Regions from separate parts of the Microbispora sp. NPDC049633 genome, predicted to be linked through region 1. Evidence: riboswitches for the same ligand, from Rfam matches in the RefSeq annotation. Region 1 holds a riboswitch; the other holds the start of a gene.
The links. A riboswitch is a leader RNA that binds a small molecule or an ion and turns the genes downstream of it on or off. The one in region 1 is predicted to bind thiamine pyrophosphate.

Region 1 (6,576 bases):
CACGCGCTGGCCACCGTCCTCGCGGAGGTCGCGCCGGGCGACACGGTCGCCGAGCAGAGCCGGGCCATGCACCAGCAGCTCCTGGAGCCGCTCGTGGAGGCGCTGCGCGGCCTCGGCGTCGCCGCGGTGCCCGAGACCGCGGAGATGATCAACGCCATCGTGTTCGCCGGGTCCCGGTTGATCGAGTCCGGCACCGACCTGGAGACCGCCTGGGAGTCCGCACGGGCCCTGCTGGAGCCGTTCGTGCGCACCGCGGACAAGGCCGCCCACCCGTCCTGAACCGCCGGATCACGCCACCGGAGCGCTGTCGCTGCCGGGGACGCGGGCCGAACCCGCGGATCGGCAGGTGAGGCTCGATGAACTCAACGGCGAGAGCGCAGGCGGCGGGCCGGGACGGACAGCGCCACGGTCGCCAGCGCGGCCACCAGGAACGCGGCGAGCGCGGCGTTCATCCAGGGCTGGTGGACGAACCCGAGGGCCAGGCGGACGTCGGTCCAGAACCCGTCCCACCACCCGACCGTCGGGGTGGACGTGACGATCCAGTACGCCACGAACCCGAGGATCCACGGCACGACCATGAGCCACCGGGAGGGGGCGTCCTCGGCGGTGTTCCACCGGGCCGTCCCGCCGAGCAGGAAGTAGTCGACCACGAGGACGGCGAACATCGGCACGAAGACCGCCCCGATCACGCTCAGGAACGCGCCGTAGGAGTTCACGTCGGCGAACAGCGCGATAAGAGTCGTGAGCACGCCGATCACGATCGAGATCGCCCGGCGGTCCCAGCGCGGCGCGAGGTTCTGGATCGAGACGGTCGTCGAGTAGACGTTCGCAAACGACTGGTCGGCCTCGCGCAGCACCAGGATGCCGAAGAACAGGATCCCGAGCGGGGCGGCCACGAACGGCTCCCACACCTTGTCCGGGTCGTTGCCCACCAGGGCGAGCGCGGCGATGCCGAGCGCCAGGCACGCCACCTGGGCGATGGTGTAACCCGCCACCACGCCGGTGAACGCCGCGCCGCTCGACCGCGAGTGCCTGGCGTAGTCGGCGGCCATCGGCACCCACGACACCGACAGCGCGATGACGTAGTCGACGGCGGGGGCGAAGGCGTCCCAGGAGCCGCCCCCCACGGACGGCCCCTGGGCGAACAGGGCGACCGAGAGCCATATCATCGCGACCACCACGCCCGCCGTGACGTAGCGGCGCAGCAGCCGCAGCGCGCCGAGCGGCCGGATCGTCAGCGCGATCGTCAGCGCACCGGCCGCGACCGCCCACACCGCGTACGGCACCGCCGTGCCGAACAGGGCCTGCGCGCCGTTGGCGATGACCCACAGCTCGAAGGCGCCCCAGCCGAGCATCTGCACGATGTTCAGCACGGTCGGGATGTACGAGAGCCGGGCCCCGAACAGGCCGCGCAGCAGCACCATCGCCGGCCGGCCGGTCCGCGCGCCGGGGATCGCGGCCAGGCCGACCATGGCCGTGCCCAGCAGGCTGCCGACGACGGCGGCGAGCACCGCGGCGGTGAACGTCAGCGGCTTGCCGCCCAGGGGGTCGAGCAGGAACAGGGCCCCCGAGAAGCCGAGGAGACTGACGCCGAGGTTGGCCCAGAACGCGCCCTGGTCGAGCAGCCCCAGAGTTCTGGGGGCCTCCTCGTCCAGGGTGAGGGGAACCTCCGCGTGCGCGTCGTCGACGACGGCAGAAGCCATCACACACTCCCTACGCCGGCATTATCCGGACAGGTTCATGCGGTCGGCGGCACGACTTCGATCCGCCCTCTCAGCCCGGTCACGCCCGAGCTCCCGCGGGTATTGATGATGTCTTCGGGATTATGACACTTCTTTGACCGTTTTCCTACGCGGGGTAGGGCTTCTCACGCGACGTAGGGCGCCCCGCCGGTCTCGCTGACCATCGGACGTCCGACGGCCGCCCACAGCTGCATGCCGCCGTCCACGTTGACTGCGTCCCTGCCGATGTGGTTGAGCCACATCGCGGCGTGCGCCGACCGTCCGCCGACGCGGCAGACCACGTACACCGGCCGGTCGTGCGGCACCTCCTCCACCCGCGCCTGCAGCTCGGCGAGCGGGATGTGGACGGCGCCGGGCGCGTGGCCCGCCACCCACTCGTCGTTCTCACGGACGTCGAGCAGGTACGCGTCGTCGGGCAGGGCGTCAGGGGTGATTTCCGGCAATGTCATGCGCCCATTGTGGCCGCACGCCGCCGATGCCCGGGCCCATGCCGGAAGCTGTGACCCACGGTGATGCGCGGACGCTACTTGAGGAGGCGGGACAGCCGGCGGTCGGCCAGCGGCTTGCCGCCGGTCTGGCAGGTCGGGCAGTACTGCAGCGACGAGTCGGCGAACGACACCTCCCTGATCGTGTCGCCGCACACCTCGCACGCCTCGCCCGTACGGCCGTGCACGCGCAGGCCCGACTTCTTCTCCGACTTGAGGTCCTTGGCGGCCAGCCCCCTGGCCCGGCCGACCGCGTCCCGCAGCGTGCTCACGATCGCGTCGTGCAGGTCGGCGACCTGGCCGTCCGTCAGCGTTCCGGCGATCTTGAAGGGGGACATCTTCGCGACGTGCAGCACCTCGTCGGAGTAGGCGTTGCCGATGCCGGCGATCACCTTCTGGTCCCGCAGCAGGCCCTTGATCTGCGCCCGGCTGCCGCCCACGATCGTCTTCAGCACGCCCGGCGTGAAGTCCTCCGCCAGCGGGTCGGGCCCGAGGCCGGCGACGCCGGGCACGTCCCCGGGATCGCGCACCACGTACACCGCCAGGCGCTTCTGCGTGCCGGCCTCGGTGAGCTCGAATCCGGGGGCGCGGCCGTCCTCGCCGGGCGACAGCCGTACGCGGACCGCGAGCGGGCCCTTGCCCGGCCGCACCGGCCGCGCGCCCGTGAGGTCGTCGCGCCAGCGCAGCCAGCCGCCGCGCGCCAGGTGGGTGACGAAGTGCAGGCCGTCACAGTCGACGTCGAGGAACTTGCCGTGCCGCGCCACGCCGGTGACGAGCAGCCCGGCGAGCGCGGTGACGGGCGGGTCGACGGTCTTCAGAGCCTGGAAGGCGGTCACGTCGACCCCGATGACGGCATGGCCGACGGCGTGCTCGCGGAGGAACTCGGCGAGCGCCTCGACCTCGGGCAGCTCCGGCATGCCCTCACACTAACCCGGCCGGTTAAGGGACGTCCCAGAACGCGAGCTCGTGCTCCATGCCCCGGACGAACAGCTCCCGGGCGCGCGCCGGGTCGGGAGCCGCCTCGTCGATCATGACGGCGATGCGCTCGGCGAGGGCGGCGAAGCCGGGATCGGCGTAGGTGTCCACCCACGCCTTGTACCGGGGCTCGGCGGGCGGGTCGGCGGCCAGGATCCGGCCGAGCGTCGAGTAGCCCCACATGCAGGGGTACAGCGCGGCCAGGCCCTCCCCGTAGTCGGCGGCCGCCTCCAGCAGGAACGAGGTGTACGCCGCGCAGGCCGGGCCCTTCACCGCGCCGTCGAGGTCGGCGCCGAACTCGGCCGACAGCGACCGGTGCAGGTCCAGCTCGTCGTGCCAGGTGGCGTACGCGAGGTCGACGAGGTCACCGAGGTGGGCGTCCGGAGCCTGCCAGGCCAGCCGGCTGAACACCCGGACGTAGTCGAGCAGGTACAGGTAGTCCTGCTCCAGCCACGACCGGAAGACCGGCTCGGGCAGGTCACCCGCCGCGATTCCGCGTACGGTCGGGTGCGCGAGCTGGGCGTCGAGCATCGGCCGCCCGATGGCGTGCAGCTCATCAGATATTCCCATAAAGGCACATTCTGGCCTGGATTGGCGCGTTACGCTCGATCACGTGACACTGACGATCGCCGAGGAAGTGCTGCTGCTGGCCTACCGGGAGGACACCGGCAAGCCGATCATCGGGTCGATTGAGCTCGACTGCGCCCTGGCGGGCGCCCTGCTCGCGGAGCTCGCCGTACGCGGACGTGTCGGCTTCGACGGCAAGAAGCTGCAGGTCGAGAACGGCGCCCCGCTGGGTGACGAGGAGCTGGACGCGACGCTGTCCCGGATCATCGGCGAGGCCAGGCGGCGCGACGCCAGCTGGTGGGTGGGCAGGCTACGCATGGGCAGGCTGCGCAAGCGGCTGCTCACCCGCCTGGCCGCCCGGGGCGTGCTGAGCGAGCAGGAGGGCAAGATCCTGGGGATCTTCCCCACCACGCGCTATCCGGAGCTCGACCCGCGCCACGAGCAGGGCGTGCGGGAACGCGTCCAGAACGTGCTGACCGGGGCCGAGCCCGACGAGCGGACGGCGGTGCTGTTCGCGGTCATACACGCGGCCAAACTCGACCGTAAGGCGTTCCCCGGGGCGCCGAAGGACCGGGTCAAGGAGATCGCCCAGGGCCAGTGGACGGGCGAGGCGGTCCGCAAGACGATCGCGTCCGTGCACGCCGCCGTCGTCGCGGCCACGACCGCCGCGGCGGTCGCCGCCTCCGCCGGAGGCTGACTCCCGCCGCTCGTGCCGCGCACGCCGCACGCGCGGATGAGCGGCCGGGCGCGTCGGCACCGGCCGCCGCGGTTACTTGGTGATCACGTCCTTGGGCACCTGCTTGTCGGCGGCGAGCGCCTCGAACAGGCGCAGCGCCTTCTGCGTGTCCCACTTGACCACCGCCTGGCCGCCGATCGTCGGCAGCGAGCCGACCGGCACGGCGGTCGCGACGGGTCCCTCGCGCATGGCCAGGCCGACCGACAGCAGGTCGAACAGGCCGGTGCCGGGGTCGACGGCGACCGAGTCGGCCGCGTTCAGCGCCAGCGGGACCGAGGTGAACGGGTTGATCAGCGTGCCCGGGCTCGCGGCCTTCTGCACGACGGCCGAGAAGAACTGACGCTGCCGCTGGGTGCGCTCGAAGTCCGGGATGGCGCCGGTGGCCCGGGTGCGGACATAGCCGAGCGCGGTGCCGCCGTCCATGTCCTGGCAGCCCTTCTTCAGGTCGATCCCGGCCTTCGGGTCCTTGATGTCCTGCTTCACGCAGATGTTGACCCCGCCGACCGCGTCCACGATGCCGACGAACCCGCCGAAGCCGATCTCCATGTAGTGGTCGATCCGGATACCGGTCACCCGCTCGACGGTCTTGGCCAGGAGCTTCGGGCCGCCGAAGGCGTACGCCGCGTTCAGCTTGCCGCTGCCGTGCCCCTCGATCGGGACGTACGAGTCGCGGGGCAGGCTGACCAGGGTCGGCCGGCCGCTCTCGGGGATGTGCAGCAGCATCATCGTGTCGGTGCGCTTGCCGACGGCCTTGCCGGTGGCGAGCTTCCTGCGCTGCGCCGCGGTCAGCCCCGCCCGGCTGTCGGACCCGACCAGCAGCCAGTCCTCGCCCGGCGTCTCGGCGGGCCGTCCGCTGTAGTCGGTCAGCGACTCGACCGGCTTCAACCGGGACCCGATCCAGAAATATCCGGCGACGGCGGCGACGAGCAGGAGCACGACCAGCACCACGACGACCCGCAGAATGGTCCTGCCGGTCCGCCTCGGTCCGCGGCCACCGCCGCGCACGGCCCCGTCACGGCCCCTCGGCCCGCCGCCGCCACCGTGCGGGGCGCCGTCCCGGTCTCCGGGCTCGTGCCCGCTCCCGCCGAGCGGGCGGATCGGAGTCTCGCCGGAGCGCGGCTTGCCGTACACCTTGGAGCGGACGCGGGGGACCGTGTCCTCCCTGCCGGAACCCACCCGAGCGGCCGGAGCCTCCGCGCGAGGCTGTGCCACCGGGGGCTGTGCCTCCGAAGGCCGGGCCGTACGGCGGTACGCGCGGGTCGCCTCGTCCTCGTCGGCCACCTGAACCCCCAGCCCCTCAGCGTCCTTGCGCCTGCTTTGACCGCAGCGGCCGAAGTCTTTGCCGATGCGCCCCCTTCTTCACGGTACCCAGACGCCCTCTAAGCAGTCAGTAAAGGCTGCCGGGAAACACAGGAGAGATTCCAGCCGTTACGGTGGTATACCACCACGCGAAAGGATCGTCGTGTCCGTTTCGGACCCCTGGAGTACCTGCCCGTGCGCACGCACGGGATCTCATGATCGCACGGCGGGTGCCCGATGAGCGCCGCCATCGGCCTCCTGGCCGTGTTGCTCCTGACCCTGGCCACCGGGTTCTTCGTGGCTCAGGAGTTCGCCTTCGTCGCCGCCGACCGCGGCACCCTCCGCGAGCAGGCCGCGGCCGGTGACAGCGCCGCGCGCCGGGCCCTCGACATCACCGGACGCCTGTCGTTCATGCTCTCCGGCGCGCAGCTCGGGATCACCGTCACCACCCTGCTGGTGGGTTTCGTCGCCGAACCCGCGATCTCCAGTGTGCTGCGCGGCCCTCTCGAGGCCGCCGGGCTGCCCGGTGCGGCCGTCCCCGGTGTCGCCGTGGCCCTCGGTGTCGCGATCGCCACGATCGTACAGATGATCATCGGCGAGCTCGCCCCCAAGAACCTCGGCATCGCCCGGCCCGACGACGTCGCGAAGTTCCTGTCTCGCCCGACGCACGTCTACCTCATGGTCGCCGGGCCCGTCATCCGCTTCTTCGACGCCTCGGCGACCCGGCTCGTGCGCCTGTTCGGCATCGAGCCGGTGGAGGAGCTCGAACACG
Region 2 (8,066 bases), on a different contig from region 1:
GCTGACGGCACGGTGCTCGCTGACGGCACGGTGCCCGCCGACAGCACGGTGCCCGCCGACAGCACGGTGCCCGCCGACAGCACGGTGCCCGTGGTCACCGCTCCCGCGGGCGCGGTGGTGCGCGCCTGCGCCGTGCCGGTGACGCCGGCCGCCGCGAACGCCACGGCTCCCACCGTGACGAGCGTGGCCGCGGCCAGTCGCCGTCGACCCCTCATCATGACCAACCCCTCATAAGCCCGATTCTCGATCAAAGGACCCACCATACGGTCCGATTGTGAGCCGCGTGATCACACGTGGCCATAATCGGTGACGTATGTCCTGGCAATCCGTTTAGAGTGACCGCGTGGCAGAAAAGTTGCATCCGAATGTCGTCCGGGTCCAAGAGGCCCTGCGGGCTCACGAGGTGACGGGCGAGGTCGTCGTGCTGGACGAGGCCGCCCCGACGGCCGCCACTGCGGCGGCCCAGCTCGGTTGCGAGGTGGGCGCGATCGCCAACAGCCTGATCTTCGACGCGGACGGCGCGCCGCTGCTGGTGCTGACCAGCGGTGCCCATCGCGTGAACACCGATCTGATCGCGCGGCTCGTCGGCGCGGCGAAGGTACGGCGGGCCACGCCGGAGTTCGTCCGCGAGCACACCGGGCAGCCCATCGGCGGCGTCGCCCCGGTGGGGCACCCCGCGCCCGTACGGACGCTGGTGGACACCTGGCTGGGCAAGCACGACGTGGTGTGGGCCGCCGCCGGGCACCCCCACTCGGTCTTCCCCACGTCCTACGAGGAGTTGCTGCGCATCACCGGGGGCACGGCCGCCGAGGTGGAGTGACGCCTGGCGGACCGGCCCTGCGACGTTTTGCTAATGTGCGACGGGTGATCCAACTGCGACGGGTGGGGCCCGACCGGTTCAGGGCGGCGCTGGGCACCGTGCTGGAGATCTACACGGTCGCCATGCGCCCGCCGTCGGACCAGCTCGCGGGGCGCATGGCGATCATGCGTAACCACTCCACCTATCCCGACTTCGACTGCGTGCTCGCCGAGGACGCGCAGGCGCCCGACGGAGTCGCCGGCTTCGCGTACGGCTTCCACGGCGGCCGCGGGCAGTGGTGGCACGACGTCGTGCGCGGGGCGCTGCAGGACCGGGCCGGGCCGGTGGTGGCGGAGGACTGGTTCGGCGACGCCCTGGAGATCGCCGAGATCCACGTGCGCCCCGAGTACCAGGGCCGGGGCCTCGGCCGACGCCTGATCCACACGCTGTGCGAGGGCCGCCCCGAGCGCACGGCCGTGCTCTCGACGCACGACGCCCCCACGGTGGCCCGGCATCTCTACCGGGACGTGGGGTTCGCCGACCTGATGACCAGGTTCGTCTTCCCCGGCGGGTACGAGGAGTACGTCATCGCCGGGGTGCGGCTGCCGCTGCCCGAGCGCGCGGTTCGCGAGAGCTGAGCGGGCCGGCTCAGCCGGCGACGGCGGCGGGCACGCTGTGCAGCGCCTGGAACACCTCGCGGGTCGCGCTCGACCGGTTGAAGGTGATGAAGTGGATGCCGGGCGCGCCCTCGTCGAGCAGCTTCTGGCACACCTCGATGGCGTGCTCGATCCCGAGGCGCCGGACCGCGGCCGGGTCGTCGGCGACGGCCTCGAACCGCTCGGCCACCTCCGGCGGGAACGGCGCGCCGGACAGCTGCTCCGATCGGGCGATCGTGCTCATCTGCGTGACGGGCATGATGCCGGGGATGATCGGGGTGTCGCACCCGTGGGCCGCCACGCGGTCGCGCAGCCGCAGGTAGTCCTCCGCCCGGAAGAACATCTGGGTGATCGCGTAGTCGGCGCCGGCCCGGCACTTCTGCACGAAATACTTGGTGTCCGACTCGATGCTCGCCGACCTGGGGTGCTTGTAGGGGAAGGCGGCCACCCCCACGCAGAAGTCGCCCGACTGGCGGATCAGCCGCACCAGCTCCTCGGCGTACAGCACGCCCTCCGGGTGCTTGACCCACTCGTCCAGGGGGTTGCCCCCGCGCGGGTCGCCGCGTACGGCGAGGATGTTGCGCACGCCCGCGTCGGCGAACCGGCCGACGAGGTGGCGCAGCTCGCGGATCGAGTGGTCGACCGCGGTGAAGTGGGCGACGGGGGTCAGCGTCGTCTCGTGCGCCAGCCGCTCGACGATGTCGACCGTGCGGTCGCGGGTCGAGCCGCCGGCGCCGTAGGTCACGGAGACGAACGTCGGCCGCAGCGCCTCGAGCTCGCGGATGGCCCGCCACAGCTGGCGCTCCCCCTCGTCGGTCTTCGGCGGGAAGAACTCGAACGAAAACGAGCGCTCGCCCGCGGCCAGCAGTTCGCGGACCGTCGGGACGCGATCAGGAAGCCGCGAGGGCAGACCGAGAGCCATACAGGAGAGGTTACAGCGCGACCGTTTTCCGGATAGTCGCAGTCTTGCTATGTGGACGTTTTCCCTTACTGGGGGAGTTAACCCACTTGAAGGGGGATCTGGTGATGTGTGTCCGGATCAACCCCGGTTAGTCTCAGAGCATGACCGCTTCCGCCGTCTCGCTCGATTCCATCCGTACGGAGGTGGACCGCGCACTCCGGGAGTTCCTCGACCGGCAGCGACCACACTTCGGTGACCCTCATCTGGCCGCCCTGCTGACCGCCGCGGAGGACTTCCTGGCCGGCGGCAAACGGTTGCGCCCCGCCTTCTGCCACTGGGGGTGGCGGGCCGCGGGCGGCGGCGACGACCCGGGGCTGCACTCCGCGGCCGCCTCGCTGGAGCTGCTGCAGGCGAGCGCGCTCGTCCACGACGACGTGATGGACGCGAGCGACGTGCGCCGGGGCATGCCGTCCGCGCACCGCCGGTTCGAACGGATGCACACCGAGGCGGGCTGGCACGGCTCCGCGCGGCAGTTCGGCGAGGGCTCCGCCGTGCTGCTGGGGAATCTCCTGCTGGTGTGGTCCGGGGAGATGTGGCGCACCTGCGGCCTGGCTCCCGAGGCGCTCGCCGCCGCCCAGCCGGTGCACGATCACATGCTCACCGAGCTGATGTGCGGGCAGTATCTCGACCTGCTCGAACAGGCGCAGGGCGAAAGCACCTACGAGAGCGCGCTGCGGGTGGCCCTCTACAAGAGCGGCAAGTACTCGGTCGAGCAGCCGCTCCGGCTCGGCCTCGTCCTCGCCGCCCGGGCCCGGCACGCGTGGATCGACCGGCTCTGCGTGCAGTACGGCCAGCAGGTGGGCATCGCCTTCCAGCTGCGCGACGACATCCTCGGCGTGTTCGGCGACCCGGCGGAGACCGGCAAGCCCGCCGGAGACGACCTTCGCGAGGGCAAGCGGACCGTCCTGATCGCGCGCGCGCTCGCCTCGGCCGGCCCCGCGCAGGCGACGGTCGTACGGTCTCTGCTCGGCGACCCCGGGCTGGACGCCGAGGGCGTCGGGCGGCTGCGCGCGGTGATCGAGGAGACCGGCGCGCTGGCCGCGTGCGAGGGCATGATCAAGCGCTATCTCGACGACGCGCTGCACGCCCTCGACCACGCGCCGATCGAGGAGGAGGCCCGGACGGCGCTGGCCGCCCTCGCCGTCGCCGCCACGTCCCGCCGCACCTGACCGCCGCGCCTGAGGGGGACGCGCGGCCGGACCGGTGGCGGCCCCGGACCGCCACCTCCCGCCGCACCTGGCGGAACGCGGCGCTCGGACGGCTCAGCGGCGGCTCAGGGGCGGCTCAGGGGCGGCTCAGAGCGGGACGGCGGTCAGCCGGGCCTTGAGCGCGGCGGCGGCGGCGCCGGGATCGTCGGCCTCGGTGACGGCCCGGACGACCACGGCCCGGCGCACGCCGTGCGCCATCACCTCGTCGAGGTTGCCCAGGTCGATGCCGCCGATGCCGAACCACGGCCGGTCGGCGCCCAGGCGCGCGGCGTGTTCCAGCAGCGCCGGGCCGGGCGCCGGGCGGCCGGGTTTGGTGGGCGTGGGCCAGATCGGCCCGCAGCAGAAGTAGTCCACCCCGGGCTCCACGGCGGCGGCCGACGCCTCCGCCGCCGAGTGCGTGGACCTGCCGATGAGCACGCCGGAGCCGAGGATCTCCCGGGCCACCGGGACCGGGAGGTCGTCCTGCCCGAGGTGCAGGATGTCGGGCCGGGCGGCGAAGGCGACGTCCGCCCGGTCGTTGACCGCCAGCAGCGCGCCGTGCCTGTCGCACGCCGCGCGGAAGACCTCGAGCAGGTCCAGCTCCTCGCGCGCCTCCAGGCCCTTCTCCCTGAGCTGGACGATGTCCACTCCGGCGGACAGGACCGCGTCGAGGAATTTCTCCAGGTCGCCGCGGTCCCTCCTGCCGTCCGTGCAGAGGTAGAGCCTGGCCTGCGCGAGCCGCTGTCGCCGGGTGTCAATCACCCGACCACAATGCCATGCGGCCGTACGGTCAGAAACCCAGGGCCTGGGCCCTGCGCTTGACCTCGGTGTGCCGGCCCTTCACGATCGCGTCGATCGGGGACCCCGGCAGCGAGTCGTCCGGGGTGAACAACCACCGGATCGACTCCACCTCGTCGTAGCCCGCGTCGGCCAGGAGCGTCAGCGTGCCGGGCAGGCCCTTGAGCACGTCGCCGCCGGCGATGAACACCGCGGGGATCTGCGGCTCACCTCCGCCCCTGCGGACGCCGGCGAGCTTCTTGTCCTTGAGGAGTTGCTTGGCGCGGCCCATGCTGAGCCCTAGCCTCTTGGCGGCCTCCGAGAGGGGGAGCCACTCCCCGACGAGCTGGTCGGTCTCTCGGTCGATCTGCGCAACAGTAAGCGTCACGGATCCACCATTACCACAGGCGGGCCGCCGGGAAACACCTCGATTACGTCATAATGCAGTCGCGGAGCGGGACGGCCGGATCGGCCACCCGCCTCGGGTCGAGCCGCTGGCCGCCCTCGACGATCCTGCGGCCCTGCACCACGTCGCGCGGCCGGTCCACGGTGAGCACCGCGGCGAGCCGGTCCTCGGCCGTCAGCCAGCACACCGCCCACTTCGCGTCCCTGTGGGGGTCGCCGCGCAGCAGCACACGGTCGCCCGCCTCCCGGTGCCCGGCGAACTGCACCATGTGGCCGAACTGCTCCGACCAGAAGTACGGCACGGGGTCGTAGACCGCGTCCTCGCCCAGGAGGGTGGCGACGGCCGTGTCGGGGGCCTGGAGCGCGGTGTCCCAGTGCTCGACCCGCAGGCGGGTGGCGAACCTGCGCGACCACCAGTTGGCGCAGTCGCCCACCGCGACCACGTTGGGCAGCGACGTGCGCAGGTGCTCGTCGACCACCACCCCGTCGTCGAGCCGGACGGCCGAGCCCTTCAGCCAGTCGACGGCGGGGCGCACCCCGACGCCGGTGACGACCACGTCCGCCGGCACCCGGGCGCCGGACATGAGCGTGAGGCCGTCGGCGTCCACGGTGCCGACCATCGCGCCGAGACGCAGCTCGACGCCCGCCCGCGCGTACCAGCCGATGGTGTGGCTGCCCACGGCGGGGCCGAGCGCCACGGCGAGCGGGCTCTCCCCCGCCTCCACGACGGTCACCGCGCACCCGGCCCTGGCCGCGGCGGTGGCGACCTCCGCGCCGATCCAGCCGGCCCCGATCACCGCCACGCGGGCGCCGGGGACCAGCCGCTCGCGCAGCGCCAGCGCGTCCTCGATGGTGCGCAGCACGTGCTGGCGGCCCTCGCCGCGCAGGCGGATCGGGGCGGCGCCGGTGGCGATGACCAGGCCGTCGTACTCCAGCTCGCCCTCGGTCGTCTCCAGCACGCCGTCACGCAGGCCCTTGGCCGCCGTGCCGAGGCACAGCCGTACGTTGAGGGCGTCGAGGTCGGAGTCGACCACCGTGGAATCGGTGCCTCCGAGCAGCACCGCCTTCGACAGCGGCGGCCGGTCATAGGGGCGATGGTGTTCCTCGCCGATGAGCGTGATGCGCCCGGTGAATCCACGGGCCCTCAACGCCTCGATGCTTCGCACGCCGGCCAGGCCGGCACCCACCACCACGACGTGATCCACAGCTTGACCATAGATTGTCAGCGGGGGCCCTGGCCAACGGGCCCCTCATAACGAGTTGGGCAAGTAGCGCGCACTTCGACGGGGGCCCACGTTGTGAAGGAGTTCCCTGTTCGAACGGCGCCGGCCGTGTGACGGCGCGCGGCCTCCGGCGATCGGCCATGACAGGCGGCGTACTACGCTGGTGCACGTAAGACGCGCGGGAGCCCGGCGGACCGGGCTGAGAGGAGAGCGTGAGGCTCTCGACCGCCCCGACCTGATCCGGGTAATGCCGGCGAAGGGAGCGCGCTGTGCCCCCCACATACGACGTCGTGATCGCCGGCGGCGGCGTGGCGGGCCTGGCCGCGGCGTGGCGCGCGGTCCGCCGGGGCCTGTCGGTGGCGGTGGCCGACCCCGTGCCCGGAGGCGGCGCCACCCACGCGTCGGCCGGGATGCTCGCGCCGGTCAGCGAGGTGACCTACACGGAGGAGCCGCTGCTGCGGCTCGGCCTCGCGTCGCTGGCGGCCTGGCCGGGGTTCCGGGCCGAACTCGAGGACGAGAGCGGCGTCGAGCTGGACTACCGGACCGATGGCACGCTCGAGGTCGCCCGCGGCGCGGACGACATGGCCTATCTGGACGACCTCGCGACCTTCGAGCGGACGCTCGGCCTGCGGGTCGAGCGGCTCACCGGGCGCGAGTGCCGCTCCTACGAGCCGATGCTCGCCCCCTCCGTACGCGGCGGGCTGCTGGCCCGCGACGACGCCTGGGTCAACCCGCGCAGGGTCGTGCGGGCCCTGCTCACCGCGTTCGAGAAGGCGGGCGGCACGCTGGTCGCCGAGCGGGTCTCCGGGATCGACGCCTCCGGGACGGGCGGCCCGTCCGTACGGCTGGCGTCCGGCGAGGCCGTCGCGGCGGGCCAGGTCGTCGTGGCGGCCGGATCGTGGTCGGCGTCCTTGCTGCCCGGCCTGCCGGTGCGCCCGGTCAAGGGCGAGATCCTCCGGCTGCGGGGGCCACAGGGGTTCCTCACGCGGTGCGTGCGAGGGCTGGTGCACGGCTCCCCCGCCTATCTGGTGCCCCGGGGCGACGGAGAGATCACGCTGGGCGCCACGGTGCAGGAACTGGGGTACGACGCGCGGGTCACCGCCGGCGGCGTGTACGAGCTGCTGCGGGACGCCCGTGAGCTGGTGCCCGGCATCACCGAGCTCGAACTGACCGAGACCACGGTCGGCTTCCGCCCGGGCACGCCCGACAACCTGCCGCTCATCGGCCCCGCCGGACCGCCCGGCGTGTTCGCGGCGACCGGGCACGGCCGCAACGGCGTGCTGCTGTCCCCGATCACCGCCGACGCCGTCGCGGCGCTCCTCACCGGCGACGAGCCACCCCCGGTCACCGGGGCCTGCCATCCAGGGAGATTCAGCAAGTGAAAGTCACGATCAACGGAGGCGCGGCCGAGTTGCCCGCCGGCGCCACGGTCGGCGACGCCGTACGCGCCCTCACGTCCCTGACGTCCGGGGTCGCGGTGGCCCTGAACGGCGAGGTGGTGAGCCGGAGCGCCTGGGACTCCACTCCGGTTGCCGACGGCGACGGCGTCGAGGTGCTGACGGCGGTGCAGGGAGGATGAGCATGACCGACGACGTCTTCGTGCTGGGCGGGGAGAAGTTCACCTCGCGCCTCATCATGGGCACCGGCGGCGCGCCGTCGCTGGAGGTGCTCGACCAGGCGCTGGAGGCGTCCGGCACCGAGCTGACGACCGTCGCGATGCGCAGGCTCGACCCGGCGTCGCGCGGTTCGGTGCTGGACGTGCTGCGCGCCCGCGGCGTCAAGGTGCTGCCGAACACCGCGGGGTGCTTCACGGCCGGGGAGGCCGTGCTGACCGCCCGCCTGGCGCGTGAGGCCCTGGGGACCGACTGGGTCAAGCTGGAGGTCATCGCCGACGAGCGCACCCTGCTGCCCGACCCGATCGAGACCTTCGACGCCGCCGAGCGGCTGGTCGCCGACGGCTTCGTCGTGCTGCCATACATCGGCGACGACCCGGCGCTGGCCCGCAGGCTCCAGGACGCCGGGTGCGCGGCGGTGATGCCGCTCGGCGCCCCCATCGGC

Region 2: it holds a riboswitch for thiamine pyrophosphate, as region 1 does, so the genes downstream of both, thiO (glycine oxidase ThiO) here and AB0J39_RS36725 (cytosine permease) in region 1, are expected to answer to the same signal.

Annotation. Positions count from the first base shown of each region.
Region 1 covers NZ_JBFAOO010000282.1:538-7,113, forward strand. The annotation lists gene AB0J39_RS36720 (helix-turn-helix domain-containing protein) at 1-279, shown strand, start outside; gene AB0J39_RS36725 (cytosine permease) at 363-1,703, opposite strand; TPP riboswitch at 1,694-1,810, opposite strand; gene AB0J39_RS36730 (rhodanese-like domain-containing protein) at 1,868-2,191, opposite strand; gene AB0J39_RS36735 (DNA-formamidopyrimidine glycosylase family protein) at 2,266-3,144, opposite strand; gene AB0J39_RS36740 (TenA family protein) at 3,167-3,772, opposite strand; gene AB0J39_RS36745 (GPP34 family phosphoprotein) at 3,816-4,466, shown strand; gene AB0J39_RS36750 (LCP family protein) at 4,539-5,786, opposite strand; partial or broken gene AB0J39_RS36755 (CNNM domain-containing protein) at 6,042-6,576, shown strand, end outside.
Region 2 covers NZ_JBFAOO010000063.1:29,355-37,420, forward strand. The annotation lists gene AB0J39_RS18440 (L,D-transpeptidase family protein) at 1-218, opposite strand, end outside; gene AB0J39_RS18445 (YbaK/EbsC family protein) at 344-820, shown strand; gene AB0J39_RS18450 (GNAT family N-acetyltransferase) at 865-1,437, shown strand; gene metF (methylenetetrahydrofolate reductase [NAD(P)H]) at 1,448-2,377, opposite strand; gene AB0J39_RS18460 (polyprenyl synthetase family protein) at 2,518-3,585, shown strand; gene thiE (thiamine phosphate synthase) at 3,712-4,365, opposite strand; gene AB0J39_RS18470 (Rv2175c family DNA-binding protein) at 4,394-4,768, opposite strand; gene AB0J39_RS18475 (FAD-dependent oxidoreductase) at 4,812-5,990, opposite strand; TPP riboswitch at 6,177-6,287, shown strand; gene thiO (glycine oxidase ThiO) at 6,278-7,390, shown strand; gene thiS (sulfur carrier protein ThiS) at 7,387-7,587, shown strand; partial or broken gene AB0J39_RS18490 (thiazole synthase) at 7,584-8,066, shown strand, end outside.